Regions from separate parts of the Lysinibacillus parviboronicapiens genome, predicted to be linked through region 1. Evidence: predicted binding sites of a transcription regulator. Region 1 holds the regulator's gene; each other region holds the start of a gene.
The links. Region 1 encodes LexA, which represses DNA repair genes until DNA is damaged. Its sites were predicted from a motif close to CGAACATATGTTCG; they were not measured.
Positions count from the first base shown of each region.

Region 2: pcrA (DNA helicase PcrA) is a predicted target of LexA. The motif match lies at 3,384-3,397, and genes of this name have one in related genera.
Region 3: ruvA (Holliday junction branch migration protein RuvA) is a predicted target of LexA. The motif match lies at 5,144-5,157, and genes of this name have one in related genera.

Region 1 is NZ_CP073713.1:1,364,352-1,372,792, reverse strand. It holds gene C9J31_RS06420 (GNAT family N-acetyltransferase) at 1-624, opposite strand, end outside; gene C9J31_RS06415 (GNAT family N-acetyltransferase) at 873-1,382, shown strand; gene C9J31_RS06410 (YneB family resolvase-like protein) at 1,422-2,087, opposite strand; gene yneA (cell division suppressor protein YneA) at 2,084-2,398, opposite strand; gene lexA (transcriptional repressor LexA) at 2,563-3,180, shown strand; gene C9J31_RS06395 (gamma-glutamyl-gamma-aminobutyrate hydrolase family protein) at 3,223-3,945, opposite strand; gene C9J31_RS06390 (prepilin peptidase) at 3,979-4,731, opposite strand; gene C9J31_RS06385 (hypothetical protein) at 4,790-5,476, opposite strand; gene C9J31_RS06380 (PilN domain-containing protein) at 5,473-6,066, opposite strand; gene pilM (type IV pilus biogenesis protein PilM) at 6,066-7,040, opposite strand; gene C9J31_RS06370 (prepilin-type N-terminal cleavage/methylation domain-containing protein) at 7,187-7,678, opposite strand; gene C9J31_RS06365 (type II secretion system F family protein) at 7,823-8,441, opposite strand, start outside.
Region 2 is NZ_CP073713.1:4,249,798-4,258,238, reverse strand. It holds gene C9J31_RS20600 (adenine deaminase C-terminal domain-containing protein) at 1-1,173, shown strand, start outside; gene C9J31_RS20595 (DUF3048 domain-containing protein) at 1,193-2,245, shown strand; gene C9J31_RS20590 (YerC/YecD family TrpR-related protein) at 2,261-2,581, shown strand; gene pcrB (heptaprenylglyceryl phosphate synthase) at 2,691-3,380, shown strand; gene pcrA (DNA helicase PcrA) at 3,684-5,936, shown strand; gene ligA (NAD-dependent DNA ligase LigA) at 5,951-7,957, shown strand; gene C9J31_RS20570 (CamS family sex pheromone protein) at 8,053-8,441, shown strand, end outside.
Region 3 is NZ_CP073713.1:3,411,593-3,420,033, reverse strand. It holds gene obgE (GTPase ObgE) at 1-427, shown strand, start outside; gene C9J31_RS16525 (ACT domain-containing protein) at 451-906, shown strand; gene pheA (prephenate dehydratase) at 1,063-1,941, shown strand; gene C9J31_RS16515 (thiol-disulfide oxidoreductase DCC family protein) at 1,963-2,352, shown strand; gene C9J31_RS16510 (transcription repressor NadR) at 2,533-3,066, opposite strand; gene C9J31_RS16505 (LysM peptidoglycan-binding domain-containing protein) at 3,208-4,218, shown strand; gene C9J31_RS16500 (phosphotransferase) at 4,208-5,086, shown strand; gene ruvA (Holliday junction branch migration protein RuvA) at 5,200-5,820, shown strand; gene ruvB (Holliday junction branch migration DNA helicase RuvB) at 5,839-6,843, shown strand; gene queA (tRNA preQ1(34) S-adenosylmethionine ribosyltransferase-isomerase QueA) at 6,862-7,905, shown strand; gene tgt (tRNA guanosine(34) transglycosylase Tgt) at 7,962-8,441, shown strand, end outside.

The DNA of each region.
Region 1 (8,441 bases):
ATTAATTGGCCCTAAAATCGAGATACCGAATCCAATAATTTTTGCATGTTGATCTTTAACGACTAAACATTGTTTGGCTTGTTTTATTCTATTGTGAAGAAATGTACTTCTTTTATCGCCAAATGCTGCTTCGTCTAATGTTAATATTTGATTTAAATCATTTTCATGATAATTTTCAATGGTCATATTATTGGTCGATAACCCATGGTTCACTCTATAATTATCCGCTAGATACTTTTGTACATAATCGACAGTTTTAAAACCCATTTTTTCATATAAGGGTTCGCCTTCTTTTGTCGCAATAAGCATTATAGCGGTATCTCCAGCAGCACTGTCTAAACATTTTTGGGTAGCATCTTTTCCTAAGCCCAATCCTCGGAAATCTTGATGGACAATCACCATGCCAATGGAAGCTATATGCGTATCATACTTAATGATGGCCGCACTTGAAACAATTGTACCTGCTGCATCTTTGTGACCAAATATTTTACCAGATGACAAAACCGTGGCAATTTCAAATTCATCATAATCCCACTCAACTGACGCTGACAATGTAATTAACCCCGAGATATCATTTTCATCAAATTCTACTAGCGCTAACGTATTTTTGTTATATGTAGTCATTTGTTTTCTCCCTCCCCAGTTCCGTGAAACCTAACATCATACTTATATTGGTGGCACCATGTAGGAAATTGCACCTGAACGATGTCTCCTAAGGAACATTTGTTCTAATTTTATCTATACAGTTTGAAATTTACAAGTAATGATAACAATATTCTGTACTTCTTCATTGTTTACCAATAAAATGTAAATAATGCAATCATGACTAAAACTTATGGTTGTGATGAAATGAATAAATGGGAGGTAAAAAAATGTTTATAAAATCACCAAGATTAGTAATACGGGAATTTGAGCCTGATGATTGGCAAGCTGTCTATGCGTACACTTCCGATATGAATGTGATGAAATATATTCCTGAAGGTGTTTTCAGTGAGAAAGATGCAAAAAACTTTGTCAGTGAGAACATGGAGGAAGCTAAAAATTTCCCAGTAATTTTAGTAGAAGAAAATATCCTGATAGGGCATATGGTTTTTCATCAATATTTTGGAGAACATACGTATGAAATTGGTTGGGTGTTTAACCCTGACTATTATAATAAAGGCTACGCCTCAGAAGCAGCACAAGCTCTATTGAATTATGGCTTTAAGGACATGCAGTTACATAGAATTATAGCCACTTGCCAACCACAAAATATAGCCTCATACAAAGTGATGGAAAAAATCGGCATGAGAAAAGAAGGTTATTTCAAAAAGTGTATACCGCACGGAGATGAGTGGTGGGATGAATATTATTACGCTGTTTTAGCGCAAGAGTGGACGTAAAACCATCGTAAAACGACAAAAAAAGATTAGGGGCGCAAATTATTTGCCCGCTAATCTTTTTTGATGTTCTTGATATCGTCGATGTACAGTTGCCTTACTCACTTCAAAACCGAGCCCTCTAAGTGACATCGCAATTTCCTCAAAAGTGAGACCGCGATGACGAAGTCGCACAATTTCTTCTATAGGCACTTCTTTGCGTTCCTGACCAGCTGGATTCCCACGATTGGACAGATTTTTTTCAGGACGATAGCCGTTTTCTACCGCACGACGCATTCCCCTACGAATTTTCGCATTATGAATTTTACGTTGGTACTCCTCGACAATCGCTAAAATTTCGAGCAGCATCGTGTCCATTTCATTCAGCTGTACTGGTCCGGCATCACGCATAGAAAAAACATCTGTTTCAGTTTTTTGCAATAAATGTAGCACTGCCATTCGAGCATTACCACGTCCTAAACGTGTTTCATCCTGCACAAATAATGCTTGAATCTCTTGTTCTTTTATGAAATCTAGCATTTCTAGCAGTCCCTCACGCTCGACATCATAGCCGCTATGTTTATCCATAAAAACACACTTTACTTCATAGCCTTGCTGTTGAGCATAGTGCACTAATTCTTCTTCTTGTCGCTCAAGTGACGAACTTTGCGTCTCTTTTTCTGTACTTACACGGCAATAGACGACAGCCGATTGGTGATTATTCATCATTTTCCACTTCTCGCAATTTCAATTGAATTTGTGGGCCTGGCGTTTTCCCCCACTAATGGTATGACCAATGATTTTCCTGCAACAATATTGACGTTTTTCAATTCATTTTCCACTTTCACAATCTTTATCCAGTCATCTGTTTCCATTTTACCACGGTATTGTTCTGCTAACGACCATAAGCTATCGCCATGTTCTATATGAATTTCTGTATATGTAATATCCCCAGGGTCAGTTACAAAAAGGTACCCCGCAAATAGTAAACAAGCGCCGATTAAAATTGAAATATGTGTATTTTTCTTTATCCAGTTCATGAATTATAACCCCTTTTTAGAATGTTTGTTCGGAATGTATGTTCTGATTTTAAAACGAACAAACGTTTTTGTCAAACACTTTTCGAACCTATGTTTGCATAAGTGTTCGCATTCTGCTATACTATCTAGTAAGAAGAACAAAAGATAAAAAGAGGTGAGCAATCATGAAAAAAGTTTCTAAAAGACAAGAGGACATATTAGCATTTATCAAGGAAGAAGTGCGCGCAAAAGGTTATCCACCATCAGTACGAGAAATCGGTGAAGCGGTTGGGCTAGCTTCTAGCTCAACAGTTCATGGCCATTTAGCTCGTTTAGAGCAAAAAGGCTTCATCCGTCGAGATCCAACAAAACCACGTGCCATTGAAATTTTAGAGCCCGAGGATTCCATTCAAAAACAAAGCGTCATTCATGTACCACTTGTAGGAAAAGTAACAGCTGGATCACCAATTACAGCAATCGAAAATATCGATGAATATTTCCCTTTACCAGATACTTATGGCACAAGCGAAGATCAGCTATTTATGTTAGAAATCATGGGTGAATCGATGATTGAAGCAGGCATTTTTGACGGAGATTTAGTCATCGTTAAACAAAAGGCTACTGCCGATAATGGTGATATTGTCGTTGCCATGACAGAAGAGGATGAAGCGACAGTTAAACGTTTCTTCAAGGAAAAAACACATTTCCGACTTCAACCAGAAAATGCGACAATGGAGCCAATCATTGTTGACCAAGTGACGATTTTAGGACAAGTTGTTGGCTTATACCGCCGCGTGCATTAATGGACTCACAATATTGCTCCATCAAAAAAGAGAAGCATGCAACTATGCTTCTCTTTTGTATTTTAAACTCGCTTTGATAAAAGCTGTAAACAGCTTCTTCGCCACTTCATCACCTACAATTGCTTGTTCTTCAGGATGCCACTGGACTGCGAGACAAAATGCCAATGAGTCATGGACCACCGCTTCTACGATACCATCGCTCGACTTTGCTACGACATTTAATTTTTCCGCTAGCACATTAATAGCTTGATGATGCATTGAATTCACAGCAATCTTATCTTCTTCCACAATCGTGTTTAATAAATTATCAGGAACAACGTTGACATAGTGTGTAGCAACACCCCGAGCTGCTTGCTGTCTATGCTTTAACAGCTTACTACTGTGATATTCACTATCAATATCCTGATAAAGCGTGCCACCAAGAGCAATATTTAATAGTTGGATACCACGACAAATCCCAAAAATCGGCATTTGTCTTATTAAAGCTGCCTGAATCAAAGCGAGTTCTAGCGTATCCCTTTCTGGTTGAATCTGCCCTAATCCTGGCGTCGGTTCTGCGCCAAAGTGAAATGGATGCACGTCATAACCACCAGAAAGTAATAAACCATCAGTCAATGATAAAATTTGCGCCACATCATTCTCTACCCCAAGAGGGATAATAAATGGAATGCCACCCGCTTCGATAATACTTTTACAATATGCTACATTTAATCTTGACGATAAATCATCCTCTGCAAATGCTGTTATCCCAATAATAGGTTTCACACAATCGCCTCCCCTATCTAAAAGGTTTAAAGTCTACCATAATCCTACATACCAATTAATCATGGCGTCCCCAAAGAAATATACAAGAATCGCTGCAAGTGCTATCGACGGACCAAACGGTATAGGTGTTTTTCTGCCTTGCTGACGCAGTCGTAGCACCACGATGCCCACTACCATCCCAATGCTTGCGGCTACAAATAGTGTAAGTAGTGTATTCAACGTGCCAAGTACAAGGCCAAGTAAAAAGAATAATTTAATATCACCACCACCCATGCCGCCACGTGACAGCACTGCAATCAGATATAATATGCCAAAACCAACTACTGCGCCCACTAGACTATCCCACCATGGTGTCAGTGGTGACATGACACGCCCAACTAACAACAATGGTAAAAAGAATATCAGTACTTTATCAGGTATAAGCATATACGCCAAGTCAGAAACAACGAGTATCACTAATAATGATATCAATAACATCGCCACTACAAATTCTACGCTAAAACCTAATCGCCAATACGCAAATGCAAATAAAAGTGCGGTGATAAGCTCCATTAACGGATAAATCCATGAGATTTTTTGCCCACAGCTACGACATTTGCCACCTAAACAGACATATGACAACACTGGCACTAAATCCAGTGCAGTTAGTTGTCTCTTGCAATTCGTACAGTGTGAAGGTGGGCTGACAATCGACTCTTTCAGTGGAACACGTAGCCCCACTACATTAAAAAACGAGCCAAGTACGAGCCCAAAGAGGAAAACTGTCACTGTATAAGCCATTTCCATTTTTATGACCTCCTAAACGAATAGGCGCCCATACATTTGAAGTATGTGCGCCTATGTATCATTGTTGTCCTTCATAATAGAACGTTGTCACTTGAACGGTTGCCTGTAGGGTTAAATCTGCATCTTCATCAAGCTGATCTTGTTCCCCTGGTAAGCTAAAGCTAATCGTATCTGTTTTCATGACACGCTCTAGTTTTTCTATTTCCTTCAAAAAGCTGTCAAGTGCAGTAAAATCTAAAGCGGCGACTTCTACACTAAATGTCACTAGCTTCAGCTCAGCAGGCAACGTTTCCTTTGCAATTGAAGAAACTGGCAAATTTTCATCCGCTTCGGTCTGCTCCCCGTTTACCTCTGCCTGTGCTTTTTCAACCATGTTAGGCTCTGTGACCTCTGATTGTGCCACAGCCGTATCATAATTATTAAAATTCAATGACTCTAATCGCGTACCAGACACTTCTTCTATTTCAGCCATATCTAAAATGATTTTTTCAATGGCCCTTGTTTCAGGCACTTTTTGACGCAACGTTAATATATTTACCAGTTCACCTTGCACTTCATCTAGCTTCGTAAGTTGTCCTTCGATCTCTGTAATTTGTTGTTGAAGTTGGTTAACATTGCTGACTTTTGCTTCGACTTCATCGAGCTTTGGCAGTAGTAAATAGTAATAGAGTGCAAATAATAGTGCTACAGTTAAAGCTACTAGTAACAAGATTGATGAATTTTTACTACTTGTTAACTTATTCATGAGCGTCGACCTCCAGCTAAATACATATAATCTATAGTCGCTGTAATTGTCACTGCATAACGAGGAACTTCCTTAAACTTTTGCTCCGGTGTTTGCTCTATGTGCTCCCCAAGCTCAACATTAAAGTTTGATATCGAACTGATTTGTGTATCTTTGAAATAATTACTTGCAAGAAGCCGTTCAACATATGTAGATATAGCTGTCATTGATTCAAAATCTACTATGATATTGATAGTATCCGCACCAAATTCGTAACTACGTAAATAGGAATGGACTGGCAACAAATTACGTGTTTCATCTATCAGTGGTGTCACCGGATAAGAAACACTTTGCACAAATTGTACGGACTGCTCCAATGACCCCTCATTGACACTTTGTCGCATATCTAGCTCCTGCTGTAATTGCTCGCTTTGTTCCATTAACGCTTGTTCTTCGTTTGTTAAAGCCTTTATCTCACTTTTAGCAGTGAAAAACATCATGAATACATAGGCGATGATAATGCCCACCGCTATAATAAGTATGCCATATAAAAGCTTTGGCGATGTTGTCTTTTTTTCGAGCTGTGGTAAGAGGTTAATGTTTGGAACCATTAATTTACCTCCTTTAAAGCCAAGCCAAGTAACGTCGAAAACTCTCTTTTAAAGGCTGGGAAATACTGCTTCACCATTTCTTCATTTACAACTGTTAATGGTACGCCTAAATTAGACTCCAATAAATGGCCAATTGTTTTTAGTAGTGGGTTATCACCGAGTACGATAATTTCATCGACTGATTTTTCACCTTTATGTAAAGAAAATTTAAAGAAATTCATCATACGGTCAATTTCAAGCACCTGATCCATCACGACCATGCGGTAATCATCGATTTCGCTGCTATAGCTAAATCGATAGCTAAAATCATCCTCTTCTTTATTCTGCCATTGTGTTAAATCCGTTTCGATCGATTGATAACGTAAAAACTCTATCTGACCTTGCGAAAAAATACTAATGGACAGTTCATTGATAGACCAATCAGCAATTAGATATGTTTTATCACTAACTAAAACATGCAAATTTTCTAGCAATCGAATATTGCACAACGCACGAATATCCGCAGCTTCCGGCTCTAAAGAAACATCAAGGAACATACCGACCATTTTATTTATCTCTTCCGATGGAGCCGCAAATAACATAGCCTTCCCATCGTCTGGCTCAGGATCATACACATCAATCAACGGATCTTGGAATGGTAAATGAATGGAATGCCCAAGCTCCATTTCTGCATAACCCCTTAGTTCGTGAAGCTTAACATCTTTCGGATAATCAAAACTCTTTAAAAGCACCGTAGTATCCGGCACAAACATACGCACAGCTTGTTTTTTCCCGGTCCATTTCACTACCTGCTCTTTTATAATTTCAAATAATTCTACTTCTTCAACAATGGTCGCATTTTCAACAATGCCCGGTGTTAAAGGATACTCATAGCCCTGCCACTGACTAGGCTCCGGTCCTTTCGCCACAATCGCACGTAACACATAATCCTTTAATTCTATTGAAACATGCGACTTTCGCTTTCTCTTAAACATGTGAAAAGACCCCCTTTTCCATTTCAGTATAAACGATTCCCTCAATTAGTCATCCATTTCCCAGCCAGAAACGCTAGGAATTCTTCATTTCTGGCTGAGTTGGGAGGACTGATCATTTTGAAGCTATGTCAGCTTCCAGTTGGAGGTTACTGTGTTGATTCCTTTGCACCTTTTATAGTATGTCCACCTTCACCGCTCCCTTTTTTATCATCTTCATTAATACCTTCAATTGTTGCGCCATCAAAAGTTACTGTTTTAGACCCGCTATAAGTTACTACAGCATCACTTAATGTTTTAGGATTAGCATTTTCCACTATTGCAGTTAGAGGAATTTTACCCGCAGTATCCAAGTATTTAGCAGATTTTAATTGATCCACTGTAATTGATTTTACAGTTGAACCTCCTGTAGCATTTGTATCACCCGCTGGATTCTCTGTGTAATAAAGTTGACCCGCGTTTAAGACATTAATCGCATCTGCTTTCACGGCGTTATAGCGTGAGTTTTCGATGATGTTACCAATGGCTGGAATTGCAATAGCTGAGATAATCGCTAGGATAACGATAACTGCTAGTAACTCTATTAAAGTTAAACCTTTTTCATTTTTCACGTGTTTCTTGTTTAGTAATTTTTTGAACATAGTAGGTTCCTCCTTGAAATTTTATTATATGAAGTGTGTGTACACGGACTTCCTTGAATTTTTTATGTGAATAACTTTTATATGAATAGCTAGTTAAGGTACTCTGATTACGCCAAACAAAACAAATTTAATGAACAACCAATTTTACATATTCTCATATAGCTGGAACATCGGTAAAAATATCGCTGCGACAATCACACCAACCACTAATGCAAGCACAACAATCATCAGAGGCTCGATTAATGACTTCAATGTATCAACAGCGCGATCAACCTCGTCCTCATAAAAATCAGCTACTTTTTCAAGCATGTAATCCAACGAGCCTGTACGTTCGCCAATTGACGTCATCTGTGTGACGAGCGGTGGAAATAGCCAGGTTTTTTCTAATGGCTCCGATAAAGTGCCACCCTTTTCTAAATTATCGCGGGCTTCTAGTACCACCTTGCCAATAACGGGATTCCCCGCTACTTTTTCAACAATCGTCAGCGCCTGTAAAATGGGTACAGAGCTACTAAAAAGAGTAGCCAGTGTTCTCGTCATTCGTGCAATCACATCTTTTTGTAAGAGCTGCCCGAAGACAGGCATACGCAAAAGCACAACATTGACTGTATAGTGAAAATCCTTGTTATTTTTATAAAAAAAGTTAAATCCGACTACTACAATAAGTAGTGCCAAAATAACGATATACCAAAATTCAATTAGCCAATCACTGATGCCCACGACAATAATGGTAATTAAGGGCATCTCTAAATCCATATCTTTA
Region 2 (8,441 bases), 1.9 Mb from region 1:
GGTGATAATCAAATGCTACATTGGATTTTACAAGCAAAGCACATGAATAAAAAGATTGAAGGCCATTTCCCAGGCGCCTCTTCAAACACATTGGCGAAGATGAAGCTGATTGGTGCAGATGGTGATCATGAAGCAATGACTATTGAAGATGTGGAAAAAAGAATCTTACATGGATATGCAGTGACATTACGCCATTCTTCTATTAGGCAGGATTTAGGGAGCATGTTAAAAGGTGTGCTAGATAAACAGCTTCCTATTTTTGATCATCTAATGATGACCACTGATGGTTCAACGCCGAGTTTTTATCGTAAGGGCGTTATGGATCAGTGTATTCAGCTTGCTTTGGATGCAGGGGTATCACCAATTGATGCCTATCAAATGGCATCCTATAATATTGCTCGTTACTATGATTTAACACATTATCAAGGTATCATCGCGACAGGTCGAATAGCGACGTTCAATATTTTGAAAAATGAATTTACACCGACACCTGAAAGTGTGTTATCCAAGGGAGTTTGGCTGAAGCGTGATGGTATAAAGAGTTATACTTTCGATGTAGTTGATTGGCAAGAAGAGAAAAACTTTGAAGTAAACTTTGATATGGAAGAGTATGATTTCCAATTTTCTACGCCGTTGGGCATAAAACTTGAGAACGATGTTATTACGAAGCCCTATAATGTTACGGCTCAAGTAGTAGACGGTCAAATTATTGGAGACAAAGATGAATGTTTTTTAATGCTTGTGGATCGCAACGGCAAATGGCGTGTTAATACTTTTATCAAGGGCTTTGCTTCAAATATTGACGGATTGATTTCTTCGTATTCCAATACAGGAGACTTCATTTTAATCGGAAAAAATATACATGCTATGCAAAAAGCTTTTGTTGCATTTAAAAAGATGAAAGGTGGAATTGTCTTAGTTGACAAGGAAGGAGCAATTGCTTCAATTCCGTTGGCCATTAACGGCCTATTGTCAGAAAGCAACTTTGAGGAATTAATGGAACAGGAACGTGTTTTAAAGCAAACGCTTAAGGACCGAGGCTATCACCTAGGTGATGCAATTTATACTCTATTATTTTTACAATCCACCCACTTGCCTTATATTCGCATTACGCCAAAAGGTATTTTTGATGTAATGAAGAATAAGATATTATTACCAGCAGTGATGCGTTAATCGAGGAAGGGGAATAGTTGTGTTTAAATCCAAGAAGTTATTTATGGCATTAGCATTTAGCGCTTTGTTCATCGGAGGATGTTCAAAAGATGCATCAGAAGCGGAAGAAGAGGTTGCGACACCTGAAAAAGAATCAGTAATTGATGAGCCTGTGAAGGAAGCAGTAGAAATTGCTCCATTAACAGGTGAAGCTGTCGCTGAAGAAGTAACACAACGTCCAATTATTGTGACGATTAATAATCACCCTGCTGCTCGTCCGCAATCGGGTTTAGCAGCAGCAGATATGTTTTATGAAATGTTAGCAGAAGGTAATGTTACTCGCTTATTAGCAGTCTATCAAAGTAAGTTACCAGAAAATGTGGGACCAGTACGTAGTGCACGTTCTTACTTTGTTGATATGGCGAAGGGCTTTGGTGCATTTTATGTTGCACACGGTTATAGTCCAGAGGCAAAATCCATGCTTAGCAATAATGTAGTTGACAATATAAATGGCATGAATTATGATGGCACACTGTTCAAACGTTCAAAAGAGCGTGTTGCACCTCATAATTCATATATTACTGCAGAAAATATATTAAATGGTGCAGAAAAAGTTGGCGCTTCAATGAATTACAGTGAAAAAGTACGTCAGGCTTTTTATGAAGCCGAAGAACGTGGTAAAATAGGCATTGAAACAAGTCAAGTTGACATTTACTATGGAAATAATGAGTATTTCCACAATTCGTATGTGTATGATCATCAAAACAATCGTTATGGACGACAATCGGCTGGCGTTGACACAAAGGATATGTTAACAGGCGAAGCAATAACATTAGCAAATGTTTTATTTTTTGAGATGAAACATCAAACAATTGATAATGTAGGTCGCCAAGATATTGATTTAACATCTGGTGGAAATGCGTATGTTTTTCAAAATGGCTATATGAGAGAAGTCAAATGGGCTAATATTGATGGACTACCAATGGCTGTTGAAGAGTCTGGTGAGCTAGTAAAGTTAGTACCAGGAAAGTCTTGGATTCATTTCGTACCATCTTCACCGGGGTTACAAGCAATGGTGAAAACGCAGCCTTAAAGGGAGGGAAATTGCATGCAAATCGAAAAAATTCGAGGGCATCAAACAGATCAGTTATTTAAAGCAGTGTTAGAGCTAAAAGACATCGAAGAATGCTATAAATTTTTTGATGACTTATGTACGATTAGTGAAATTCAATCGCTAGCACAACGTTTTGAGGTTGCACATTTATTACGTTTAAAGAAAACCTACGAATCCATTAAAAAGGAAACGGGTGCAAGTACAGCTACCATTTCACGTGTACGTCGTTGCTTTGATTATGGGAATGATACATATGATGAAATGTTAGGTCGTTTGTATCCAGACGAAAAGCCATTCCAAGCACCAAAAGAATAGTAGGTAACAGGCTGAGTAGAATTTCTGCTCAGTCTTTTTCATTTTTTTGTCGACAGTCATAAGCTATACTTGTAAACGAATAGATAGAAAGTGATAGGTGGTAAAATAGATGGATTATTTAGCGTGGAGACATGTGTTCAAGCTAGATCCGGCTAAGGAAATTTCGGATGAGGCACTCGAAAAAATTTGCGAATCAGGAACAGACGTAATTTTAGTTGGCGGCACAGATGGCGTAACTTTAGATGGTGTATTAGACTTGCTAGTGCGTGTTCGTCGCTTTGAAGTACCAATAGCACTTGAAATTTCAACGGTAGAATCAGTGACACCGGGTTATGACTATTATTTCATTCCAACGGTGTTAAATAGTGATGATCCGAAGTGGATTAAAAATTTACATCATGAAGCCATTAAAGAATACGGCGATATTATGGTTTGGGAAGAGCTCGTTGCGGAAGGATATTGTATTTTAAACCCAAACTGCAAGGTAGCTGAAGTAACAGGAGCGAAAACAGATTTATCGATAGATGATGTTGTTGCTTATGCACGAATGGCGGAAAACTTCTTTAAACTACCTGTATTTTATGTAGAATACAGTGGGATGTATGGTGATATTGAAATTGTACGTGCCGTTAAAAATGAATTGCAAAATACAAAGCTATTTTATGGCGGTGGCATTACCACTACGAAGCAGGCTGAGGAAATGGCAAAATATGCGGATACGGTAGTTGTTGGCAATATAATTTATGAGGATTTAAAAGCTGCACTTGCGACTGTTAAGGTAGTTAAAAATACGCTATAATTAAGAACAAACGTTTGAGTAATTTTATTCAGTGGCAATTTCAACACTATGTTAATGAAATGACAGTCTCCGGCGAGTGTCTTGGATACACTACGCGTGAATTTATAGCGACATGTAGTTAGTGTAAAAAGCTTATCCTACTAACATCGCTTCGACGATTAGGCTCATAACATTGCATCATTAAAGCGCCGTTCTAAAGCATTGCGGTAAAACGAACATTGTGTCCAAGCCTTTTTGTACGACTAAGCATAATTCGAAATTTTGTAGAAAGCTCGCCATGGGGAATTTGATTGGAGGTGCAATATGGAGCATTTAACTAAAAACTTATTAGCAGGAATGAATCCTGAGCAAGAAAGAGCAGTAAAAACAACAGAAGGCCCACTACTAATTATGGCAGGTGCCGGTTCTGGGAAAACAAGAGTATTAACGCATCGTATTGCGTATTTGATGATTGAAAAGGAAGTATATCCATCAAAAATTCTAGCAATCACGTTCACAAATAAAGCTGCACGTGAAATGCGAGAACGTATTGATGGAATCCTGGGTAATGGCACGGGCGACAGCATGTGGGTATCGACATTCCACTCGATGTGTGTGCGAATTTTACGTCGTAATATCGATCAGCTTGGTTTGTCACGTAATTTTTCAATTTTAGATTCTACTGATCAGTTATCGGTCGTGAAAAATGTCTTAAAGGATGAAAATATCGATCCTAAGCGATTTGAACCCCGTGCTATTTTAAATGCAATAAGCTCGGCCAAAAATGAATGTATCACTGCTGATGAATATACAGCTAATATGAATGAACATAATCCCTATGAGAAAACAATTGCGCTTGTATACAAAGGCTATGAAAAACGTTTGCGTCGTAACCAATCACTTGATTTTGATGATTTGATTATGACGACAATTACATTATTTAAACGGGTACCAGAAGTACTCGAATATTATCAAAATAAATTTCAATATATTCATGTGGATGAATACCAAGATACCAATAAGTCCCAATATTTACTCGTGCAACTACTTGCAAAGAAATTTCAAAATATCTGTGTCGTAGGGGATTCTGACCAATCGATTTATCGTTGGCGTGGCGCAGATATCGGAAATATTCTTTCGTTTGAAAAAGATTATCCAAACGCTAAGGTAATCATGTTAGAGCAAAATTATCGCTCCACGAAACGCATCCTGAAAGCAGCGAATGACGTCATTCAAAATAATACGACGCGTTATCCAAAAGAACTACGCACAGAAAACTTAGAGGGTGAAAAAATCGCCCTATACAAAGCCTATAACGAACAAGAAGAAGCACAGTTCGTCATCCAAACAATCCAACAGCTTATGAAAAATGAAAATCGTACGTTTGATGATTTTGCCATTTTATATCGAACAAATGCACAGTCTCGTGTTATGGAGGAAATGCTTGTTAAATCTAATATGACTTATCAAATCGTTGGGGGCACAAAATTCTATGATCGTAAAGAGATTAAAGATTTACTAGCGTATTTACGACTCATTGCCAACAATGATGACGATTTATCGCTTGCTCGAATTATTAATGAGCCAAAGCGTAGTATTGGCGCTACTTCATTTGAAAAAATGGCACGCTATGCGATTGATCAAGATCGATCTATTTTCGATGCGATGAATGATCTCGTTTTCATGGGGTTAACGGGTAAAGCGGCAGCTTCAGCAGAGCACTTTTATGCGATGATTAAAGGCTTTACAGAAATGCAAGAATATTTATCTGTGACAGAGATTGTGGAGCAGGTTATAGAGAAATCTGGTTATCGTGCAATGCTTCAACATGAAAAGACGATTGAAGCAGAAAGTCGTTTAGAAAATATTGAAGAATTTTTATCTGTAACAAAAGCATTTGAGGAGCGTAGTGATGATAATAGCTTAATTGCCTTCTTAACGGATTTAGCACTGATTGCAGATATTGATTCACTCGATAAAGACGATACATCAAAGGGAAGCATTATTTTAATGACGATGCATGCCGCAAAAGGCTTAGAATTCCCTGTAGTCTTCATTATTGGAATGGAGGAAAATATCTTCCCGCACTCTCGATCACTAGATGATCAGGATGAAATGGAAGAAGAACGACGTCTTGCTTATGTAGGTATAACACGTGCGGAGGAACGTTTGTATTTAACTTGTGCACAATCTCGTACGATTTTTGGACGTTCGAGCTTTAACAACGCTTCTCGCTTCTTACGTGAAATTTCAGAGGATATTACGCAATCAATATCCAAAGGTGGTGCCAAACCGGAAGTACCATTCGCAACTGGTAATCGTTCATCTGGCAGCTATCAAAAACGTACACTAGGTACCGTACAACAAACACAACCAGCTACTGCCCGTTTACAATCAACAGGGGGCGACCAGTTTGGTTGGAAAGCTGGCGATAAGGCTGTTCACAAAAAATGGGGAACAGGTATGGTTGTGAGCGTAAAAGGTGAGGGTGATAGTACAGAGCTTGATATCGCATTCCCACAGCCAGTTGGGATTAAGCGATTATTAGCTCAATTTGCACCTATTGAAAAAGCGTAAGCGGAGGAACTTAAATGAACGAAATTGAACAGCGCATTGCGGAGTTAAACAAATTATTGCATGAATATGGGCATGCGTATTACGTGCTGGATAACCCTATCGTTGCAGATAGCGTATATGACCAATTATTATATGAACTCATTGCATTAGAAGAAGCGAATCCATCGCTAATCTATCCTGATTCACCGACACAGCGAGTTGGTGGTGCAGTCGTGGCAGGATTTAAAAAGGTAACACACGATTATCCGATGTTAAGCTTATCAAATGCTTTTAATGAAGCAGACATACGTGAGTTTGACCGAAAAATTCGTCAAGCAATCGGTGACCAATTCTCATATGTATGCGAGCTGAAGATTGATGGTCTTGCCATCTCTTTAAAATATGACAATGGTGTTTTTGTGCAGGGAGCGACACGTGGTGATGGTGTTATTGGTGAGGATATAACAGCAAATTTAAAAACAATTCGTGCGGTGCCACTACGTTTGAAAGAGCCAATTACAATTGAAGTACGTGGTGAGGCGTATATGCCGAAAAGATCGTTCGAAAAGCTCAATTCACTGCGAGCTGACAATGGGGAAGAATTATTTGCAAACCCACGTAATGCTGCTGCTGGTTCCTTACGTCAACTGGACCCTAAAATAGCAGCGAGTCGCCAATTATCAACCTTTATCTATTCAATAGGTGGAGACGGCGAGGCATATGGTATTGATGGGCATGGGGAGATGCTTGATTATTTAGAGGGTCTTGGTTTCCCTTCCAATAAAGAGCGAAAGCATTGTACATCGATTGAAGAAGTGCTAGCCTTTATCGAAAAGTGGACTGACAATCGTCCACATTTAGCCTATGAAATTGATGGGATTGTTATAAAGGTGGATCGCTATGCACAACAGGATGAACTTGGCTATACGGCAAAAAGTCCACGTTGGGCTATCGCTTATAAATTCCCAGCGGAAGAAGTTGTGACAACATTACTTGATATTGATTTAACTGTAGGGCGTACAGGCGTTGTCACACCGACTGCGATTTTAACGCCTGTACAGGTGGCTGGTACGACAGTACAACGCGCTTCGCTACACAATGAAGATTTAATCCGTGACAAGGACATTCGTATTGGGGATACGGTCATCATTCGAAAAGCTGGCGATATTATTCCACAAGTTGTCGGTGTATTATTAGAGCAACGGCCAGAGCATTCTGTACCTTATGAAATGCCTGCAAATTGCCCAGTGTGTGATAGTGAGCTGATTCGTATAGAAGGTGAAGTGGCCTTACGTTGTGTGAATCCGGCATGTTTTGCACAAATTGCAGAGAGCATTAAATACTTTGTGTCACGGAACGCCATGAATATTGATGGTCTTGGTGAGAAGGTTGTTGAGCAATTATTGCGAGCCGATTTCATTCATGATGTAGCTGATTTATATCACTTAACAGTAGAGCAGCTTGTGGGGCTTGAGCGTATGGGGGAAAAATCAGCAACAAATTTAGTAAACGCCATTCAAACATCTAAGGATAATTCGATGGAACGCCTATTAATCGGTTTAGGTATACGACATGTTGGTGAAAAGGCTGCAAAAATTGTCTCAGAGGAATTTGAGACAATGGAAGCGGTTATGGCTGCTTCTGAGGAACAACTCGTAGCAATTCATGAAATTGGGGATAAAATGGCGTCCTCACTCGTTGAGTATTTTGCGAACGAAGATGCACGGGCAGTAATTGCTCGTTTAGCTGAAGTCGGCGTTAATATGACCTATAAAGGTAAAAAAGTGGAAGTCGCAGTAGGTGACAATCCATTTGCGGGGAAAACAATTGTCTTAACTGGTAAACTTGAGCAATTGACACGGAATGAAGCAAAGGCGAAAATAGAAGAGTTAGGTGGAATTGTCACAGGAAGTGTCAGCAAAAAAACTGACCTTGTTATTGCTGGGACAGATGCAGGTTCTAAACTGACAAAGGCTGAGCAATTAGGTATTGAAGTTTGGAATGAAGAACGCCTAGTCGAACAACTTAGCTTTATTCAGTAGGGAAAGATATTTCCTTCTTCAGGAGTTAAAATCTAATGTAACTGAACAAAAAATCTTCGTACAAAATTGATTATTAGTAAAGGGGTACTAAAATAATGAAGTCATTTCGACTCATTCCAGCAATAGTAGCTGCTGCAATGCTAGTCGGCTGTGTGCCTTCTAATAAGAAGGAGACAGAGCTTACACAGGAGACGCAACAGGAAAAGGCGGAAACAACGATTATTCCAAGCTTAAAGATTGATGAATCTTTTTATAGAACGCTAATTCCTTACAAAGAAAGTGCAAGCCGAGGATTAGTCGTTTCAAATATTTACACGAAGTATGATATGAAGGAAGTTGAAACAGGTTTAATGCGACTTTCTCAAAATGAATTTGATACAGAAAACTACTACTTCCAAGAAGGTCAATATTTAGCTGAAAGTACAGTGAGTTCTTGGCTAGCACGTAGTTCGCAAACGGAAGATGGTTTAAATCCTCCAACAAC
Region 3 (8,441 bases), 2.0 Mb from region 1:
TGCAGAGGAAAACTTAGAAATTTTCCGTGAAAAAGTCGGCGAAGATGTGAAAATCTTCCCAGTATCAGCGGTTTCTCGCCAAGGCTTAAAACCAGTATTATTTGAAATTGCAGACTTACTGGAAGTGACTCCTGAATTCCCATTATTCGATGATCTAGATGAAGAATCAGATGCAACGGTACTTTACAAACACCAATCTGAAGCAGATTCAATCGAAATCTCTCGTGACCCTGATGGTACCTTCATTCTTGGTGGATATGCGATTGAGCGTATCTTCAAAATGACAGACTTCAGCCGCGAGGACGGTGTACGTCGTTTTGCACGCCAATTACGTGGTATGGGTGTCGATGAAGCATTACGTGAACGCGGTGCACAAAATGGAGATATTGTACGCTTATTAGAATTCGAATTTGAATTTGTCGACTAAGAATAGGTTTTAGGGGGAAGAGTATGAAAAACGTTGCTAACCAGCGATATTATTTAGTTCGTGAAGACGTTTTGACAGATGCTATGCAAAAAACTTTGGAGGCGAAACACTTACTTTCAAGTGGTACGGTATCTTCCATATGGGATGCGGTAAAACAAGTGGATTTATCGCGTAGTGCGTTTTACAAATATCGTGATGCTGTTTTTCCTTTCCACTCTATTGTGCAAGAACGGATTTTAACAGTCTTTTTACAGCTTCAGGACCGTAAAGGAACACTTGCAAAACTTTTAGAAACTGTGACGAACACGCATTGTAATATACTTACAATCCATCAAACGATTCCAATTCAAGGTCGTGCCAATGTTACACTGTCGTTAGATGTAACAAGCATGAGCTGTGAGCTTGATGATTTATTGCATCAGCTTAAGCGTTTAGATTTTGTAGAGTCTGCGGAAGTTATTAGTTCTGGAGCATTGTAAAAGGGGTGACTCAGAGGTATATCTGAGTCACCTCATTCTGTAAATAGGGAAACTTACTCAAAGAAAGGGCTTATAGAACGCCTCTTTCTTTTTAGAGTGAGTTTTCTAAAAAGAATGATATATAGGCTACCAATCGTAGCGAAGGAGGTAAATTCAATGACAGAGCAAAATTGGGAGAAACGAATCGCATACTTAGGACCAGAGGCATCCTTTACATATTTAGCAACAAAAGCTATTTTCGCAAGTGAATGGCTAGTCCCTTGTGCATCAATTCCAGAATGTATTGAAGCAGTAGCAGAGGGGAAGGTAGATTTAGCAGTTGTCCCTCTAGAAAATGCATTAGAAGGCTCAGTGCCATTAACCCTTGATTATTTATTCCATGAGGCGACGCTTTATGTAACAGGTGAGTTACAACTGAAAATTCAGCAACATTTAATGGTCAACAAAGAACAAAAAGACCGCTGGGAGTCCATTAAGGGTGTGTATTCACATCCGCATGCACTCGCACAGTGTCATAAGTATTTATTCTACCGTTTTAGCGATGTTCCATTACATCAAACAACATCTACTGCAGCAGCAGCTAAATATGTATCTGAAAATCCACAGGAGTGCATCGCAGCAGTCGGCAATGCGGCAGCTGCTGAAAGATATGGTTTAGATATCGTGCAATCAAATATCCATGATTTTCACTTTAACCATACTCGCTTCTTTGTATTATCAAAACAAAACAAACGATTACCGCAGGAATTATCAGAGGGACAGGCAAAAACAACCTTCATGATTACCTTGCCAACAGACCGTTCAGGGGCATTACATCAAGTGCTTTCAGTATTTGCTTGGCGCCAACTAAATTTAAGTAAAATTGAATCACGTCCTTTGAAAACCGGACTGGGTGATTATTTCTTCATGATTGATGTATTAGCGGATGAGAAAGAACCAATGATGCGAGGTGCTATGGAAGAGTTAGCAGCCCTAGGTTGTAAGGTGAAATCACTTGGTACATACTTTACTTATCTAACATCTGACGAGGTTTAAATTCGGTTAGGGGGCATCAGAGTGGGTGGAGTTATTCTGTTTGACGGAGTTTGTAATTTTTGCCATAGCAGTGTGCAGTTTATTATAAAACGTGATCAGCGTGCTTATTTTCGGTTTGCCTCGATTCAAAGTGAAGTTGGGCAGGAAATTCTTGCAACATATAACGTTCCGACAAACATAGATAGTGTCATTTTAATAGAGCATGGTCAAGCTTATTGGGAATCCACGGCAGCTCTGAAAATTAGTCGTCGTTTAGATAGCTTGTGGCCAACCTGTTATGTTTTCATCGTAATCCCTTCCTATATACGAAACATCCTATACAGGAAATTTGCTGAAAACCGTTATCGTCTTTTTGGTAAAAAAGAACAGTGCCTATTACCAACACCTTCGCAACAACAAAGATTTCTCTAATTATTGTGGAGCGCCCCATTTTTGGGAGCGCTCGGTTTTTGTGTGAACAGGAGTACTGTTTTATCTTTTGTAGGTTATTTAATCAGTAAGCCTAGTAGAAGAGCAGGTCAAGTGGATTAATATTATACAAAAAAAGAAAGAATCCCAGTTGCTTATGGGATCCCTTCTTTTATTTATACTTTATTGATCTGTGACTAGATAGCCTTTTTTTTGTAGGTTTTGTTCAATTAAATCTAAAATTTCTACAGATGGAGCAGAAATAACATGAAGATGTGTACCACCTGTTAGTGCAGATAAATAGCTCGCTTGCGTCTCGCTAACACGTTGTACAAATTTTTCAACATCATGACGATTTGACACCATAATGGAAGCTGTAATATCTCCATATACGGGGTGTTCGACAATGACATTTTTCACTGTACCGCCACAATCCACAATGACCATGAGCTCATCTTCTGCTTCTTCCGGGGTGTGAAAACATGGAATAGTCCGTTCAACTGTTTGGTATAATTGGTCTTGGTGCATATAAATATAGCCCTGGCTCGTTGCAATAATGGGTTCATTTCTAGCCTTTAATAATGTTATATCATTGACAATGACTTGTCTTGAAACATTGGCAAATTTAGCTAAGTCTGTTCCTGTTATAGGTGTGTTGCTTTTTTTTAGTTGTGCTAGAATCTGCAGTCGGCGTTCTTCGCCTAACATTTTTTTCATAAGAGATCACCTCTGCCTGTAATGAAGGAAACGTATTCCTTAAGCATTAGTGTACCATGAAGCTTTTACAACATGCGTGAATTTTTTGTATCCAAATGAAACATTGAACATATGATACGAAGAGAGGAAGGGAGGAAAAAATTGCGTATTCATATTGTTCAAAAGGGAGATACATTGTGGAAGATTGCGAAAGAGTACGGCATTTCGTTTGAAGATTTGAAGCGGCTCAATGTCCATCTTGCCAACCCTGATTATATTGTACCGGGCATGGAAATTATTTTGCCTGAAAAAATACACAAGGAAACACATAACCAAGGAACACATAAGGAGACACAAACTCATAAAGAAATGCCTACTAAGTCTGTGAAAGAAAGTGTTAAAAAAGAGGTGCAGAAGCCTATGCCAGCGCCTCCGATTGTTGCACCTCCGCCGATGCCAATGCCTGAGCCACAAATGATTCCAATACCGTTTCCGATGCCGATGCCAATGCCACAACCAATGCCACAGCAACCAATGTGGGTGCCTCAGCCTGTAGAACTTAATTGGAATCAACAATTAGTCATGCCACAAGTTGAACATCCTGTTATACCACCAATTCAAATTCAACCACCAGCGCCGCCACCACCACCACCACCACCAGTAGCCAAACCAACACCACCTGTTCATATAATGCCACAAATGCCACAAATGCCAATGGTGCCACATTGTCCGAGTTGCCATCAACCGGTGCATCATCAAATGTGGTGGCATCAAATGCCGATGCATCAAATGCCAATGCATCAAATGCCGATGCACCAAATGCCAATGCACCCGCAGGTAGATACATGCTCAATGCCACAGCAACCGGTACCATATACAATGCCAGCAGGTGATGTTGCTGGTGCAGGTCATTTCTTAGAGTCAAGCACATCTCCATTCTTCCCTGTAAATGATGCACAGGTCCAGCATCATTTTGAGCAAATGCCGGAGATGCAGATGGGGCAATCCTGTGGTTGTGGTAGTTCACAGCCCGCAATGATGCCAAATTGGCAATTTGACCAATGCAACTGTCCGCCGCCATGTCCACCACCATGTCCGCCGCCGTGCCAAACGTGTGGTCCATGGATGTCCCCGCATTTTTTCCCAGGCGGGATGACGCCTTATCGATGGTGAAAAAGCATTCATTGTAGAGGAAGTAAAGCCTAATATTTGGAAGTATAATTACCAATCCAACAATTACTTTGTTAAAAGGGCAAAGCAATTAGAAGTAGCAGAAAAGGTGAGGGCAATTCATCGACAACTTGGACGACTTGAACCCTCACTCATCCTGCCTTTAGTGCAAAGTGATGATGAGCAACTTATCGTGCAATTGTGGCAAGAGGGGAGTCATAGTGCGAATTTTGCACATAAAAAAGACCGCGAGCAATCTCTTAAGCTATTAATGGCTTTACATGAGACACATAAAAAAATTGCTTGGCAGCGAGTGCCAGGTTTGCACACATATTCACAGCTTTTAAAATGGCAAATGCGTCACATGCGTTTTAAAAGCAGACGAAATGATTTTCGTCCATTTTTAACGAAACAAGAAGTAGACCAAATTGTTCATTATAGTGAAAAGTCATTACAGTTAATTGCATTGGAAGATGTGCCAGAAAAAGATATTACGCTATTACATGGGGATGTCGTCCATCATAATTTTTTATGGTGTAGTGACGGACAATTACGCTTAATTGATTTTGATTTAGCACATCTAGGAGAAGCGGACGATGAATATATTTTATGGTTACATCGAGTATTGCCAGCTGTGGACTATGACCTTGCTAAAATTTTAACAGAGTTACCTGAGCTACGGCGTTTAGATAAAAGAAAGTTTCATCGTTTGAAATTTCCAAATGAGCTATTACGGGAATGGCTTTTTGCAGTGGACTTACCTTTGGAGCAGCAGCTTGTATTTTTAGATTATTTAATCCCGTTTACCAAACGAGCTCTCACATACTGGCCAAAACTGTGGTACGATATTGATAGATTCATGAAAAAATGACCGTCTTTGGGCGGTCATTTTTGTATGTGGACGGCCACTATTGCCATTTATTATAGTCGAGCATTCGTTCGCTATATGCTATAATCGAAGACGATGAATGTGAGGGATTTTATATGTATGATTATTTAAAAGGGCAGATAATGCGTATTACCCCAGAGTATATTGTGCTTGAGCAACAAGGGATTGGCTGGCAGTTGAATACACCTAATCCATTTGCGTTTCGCACGGCGGCACTGGAGCAACAAATATATGTCCATTTGCATGTACGTGAGGATGCACAGGTGCTATATGGTTTTCCAAATTTAGATCAACGAGAGCTATTTCGTAAACTGATTTTAGTGTCAGGTATCGGGCCGAAGGGGGCGCTTGCGATTTTGGCGACTGGTAATCCACAACAGGTAATAAGTGCCATTGAACGCGAGGATGAGACGTTTTTAGTGAAATTCCCAGGTGTGGGCAAAAAAACGGCACGTCAAATGATTTTAGATTTAAAAGGCAAGCTGGGTTCCTTAATGGATACAATCGAATTACCTAGTACAGATGATGAATTACCGTTATTTGGTGTCAATCCGCATAAGCATGAGCTTGAAGAAGCCATACTTGCGCTAATGGCACTTGGTTATTCTGAAAAGGAACTGGAAAAAATTCGTCCACAGCTAGAGGATAATGATAAGCTTGAAACGACAGATGCTTATATGAAACAAGCATTGCAATTACTATTGAAGTTAAAATAAAGAAAGGAGGGCAAGTACATGTCAGAACGAATGATGGCAAGTGAAGCAGGTAGCTATGATGACCAGTTTGAATTATCTCTTCGACCACAAAGGCTAGCGCAATATATTGGACAGCATAAGGTAAAAGAGAATTTGCAAATCTTCATTGAAGCGGCCAAGCTTCGTCAGGAAAGTTTAGATCATGTGCTGTTATACGGTCCTCCTGGGCTTGGAAAAACAACATTAGCTGCAGTCATTGCCAATGAAATGCATGTCAATGTGCGCATGACGAGTGGCCCAGCAATCGAACGACCAGGGGATTTAGCGGCAATATTAAGCTCACTTGAACCAGGTGATGTTTTATTTATTGATGAAATACATCGTCTGCCTCGTGCGATTGAAGAGGTGCTTTATCCAGCAATGGAGGATTTTTGTCTAGATATCGTTGTAGGCAAGGGGCCTGAAGCTCGCTCTGTTCGGCTTGATTTACCCCCATTTACACTTGTTGGTGCTACCACAAGAGCCGGAGCTTTGTCTGCACCACTGCGCGATCGTTTTGGGGTGCTGTTACGCTTAGAATATTATGATGATATATCACTCGCTGAAATTGTTGTGCGCAGTGCACATTTATTTGATGTTGATATTGAGCAAGTGGCTGCAGGAGAAATGGCAAGACGTTCTCGTGGTACCCCACGTATTGCCAATCGTTTACTAAAACGAGTGCGAGATTATGCACAGGTCCTTGGAGATGGTATGATAACGGAGGACCTTGCGCAGCAAGCTTTGGAGTTACTACAGGTTGATCCTAGAGGGCTTGACCATATTGACCATAAACTTGTGACCAATATGATTGAGCGCTTCCGTGGAGGTCCAGTAGGCTTAGATACACTTGCAGCTTCCATTGGTGAGGAACGTGTGACGATTGAAGATGTGTATGAGCCATATTTGATGCAAATTGGTTTTATACAACGTACACCACGTGGTCGTGTAGCAACACATCTAGCTTACGAACATTTTGGATATGATTATCCCCAACAAACATAGAAGAAGGAAGTTTTTTTAATGCGTGTAGAAGATTTTGATTTTGAATTACCCGAAGAACTTATTGCGCAAACACCGCTTGTGGACCGTACAGCGAGTCGCTTAATGGTGGTTACACCAGGTTCAAAAGAAGTAGAGCACCATCATTTTGCACATATAGTAGATGAACTAAATGCAGGTGACTGCCTTGTGTTAAATGATACACGTGTTTTACCAGCGCGCTTAATGGGTGTGAAAGAGGAAACAGGTGCCCATATTGAGGTGTTGTTATTAAAGCAAACTGCTGGCATTGACGAGTGGGAAACTCTTGTAAAGCCAGCCAAACGTGTTAAAGTCGGTACGGTTGTGACATTTGGAGACGGTTTATTGACGGCAACATGTACGGGTGAACTTGATCATGGCGGACGTTTGTTTGCGTTTAATTACGACGGTATATTTTACGAAATTTTAGAGCGGTTAGGGGAAATGCCACTGCCACCATATATTCGTGAAAAATTAGACGACCAAGAGCGCTATCAAACCGTGTATGCAAAAGAACGTGGCTCAGCGGCGGCGCCAACAGCAGGTCTTCATTTTACACAGGAATTATTACAACAAGTGAAAGCGAAAGGTGTAGAAATTGTTTTCATTACCTTGCATGTTGGCCTTGGAACTTTCCGGCCTGTAAGTGTTGATTCGATTGAAAACCACGAGATGCATGCGGAATTTTATAGTGTTACCGAAGAGGCGGCAGCGACCATTAATCGTGTAAAGGCTAATGGAGGCAATGTTGTAGCTGTAGGTACAACGTCTACACGTACTTTAGAAACAATCGGCTCAAAATATGGAGGCGAAGTGCGTGCAGAACAAGGATGGACATCCATTTTCATTTATCCGGGCTATGAATTTACCGTAGTGAATGGCCTCATTACAAACTTCCATCTACCTAAATCTACGCTAGTGATGCTTGTTAGTACACTTGCCACAAGAGATACTATTTTAAGTGCCTATCATCAAGCTGTAGAAGAAAAATACCGCTTCTTTAGCTTTGGCGACGCGATGTTTATTCGACCACAAAGACTTTAACCGAAACAAAATCGAAGTACTGTTTTTACTTCAGATAAGAGAGGAATTTTTATTTTATGACACAACCAGCAATTCGTTATGAACTACTCCATACTTGTAAGCAAACAGGGGCACGTCTTGGCATCGTGCATACACCACATGGATCATTTGAAACGCCAGCATTTATGCCAGTCGGAACACAGGCAACTGTTAAAACGATGTCTCCTGAGGAATTAAAAGAAATGAATGCAGGCATTATTCTTTCAAATACGTATCACTTATGGCTACGTCCAGGTAATGATATCGTTAAGGAAGCAGGTGGCTTGCATAAATTCATGAACTGGGATCGTCCAATTTTAACAGATTCAGGTGGTTTCCAAGTATTTTCACTTAGCCAATTCCGTAAAATTGAAGAGGAAGGTGTACATTTCCGTAACCATTTGAACGGGGACAAGCTATTTTTAAGTCCAGAAAAGGCTATGGAAATTCAAAATGATCTTGGATCCGATATTATGATGGCATTTGATGAATGTCCACCATTCCCTGCAACACATGAA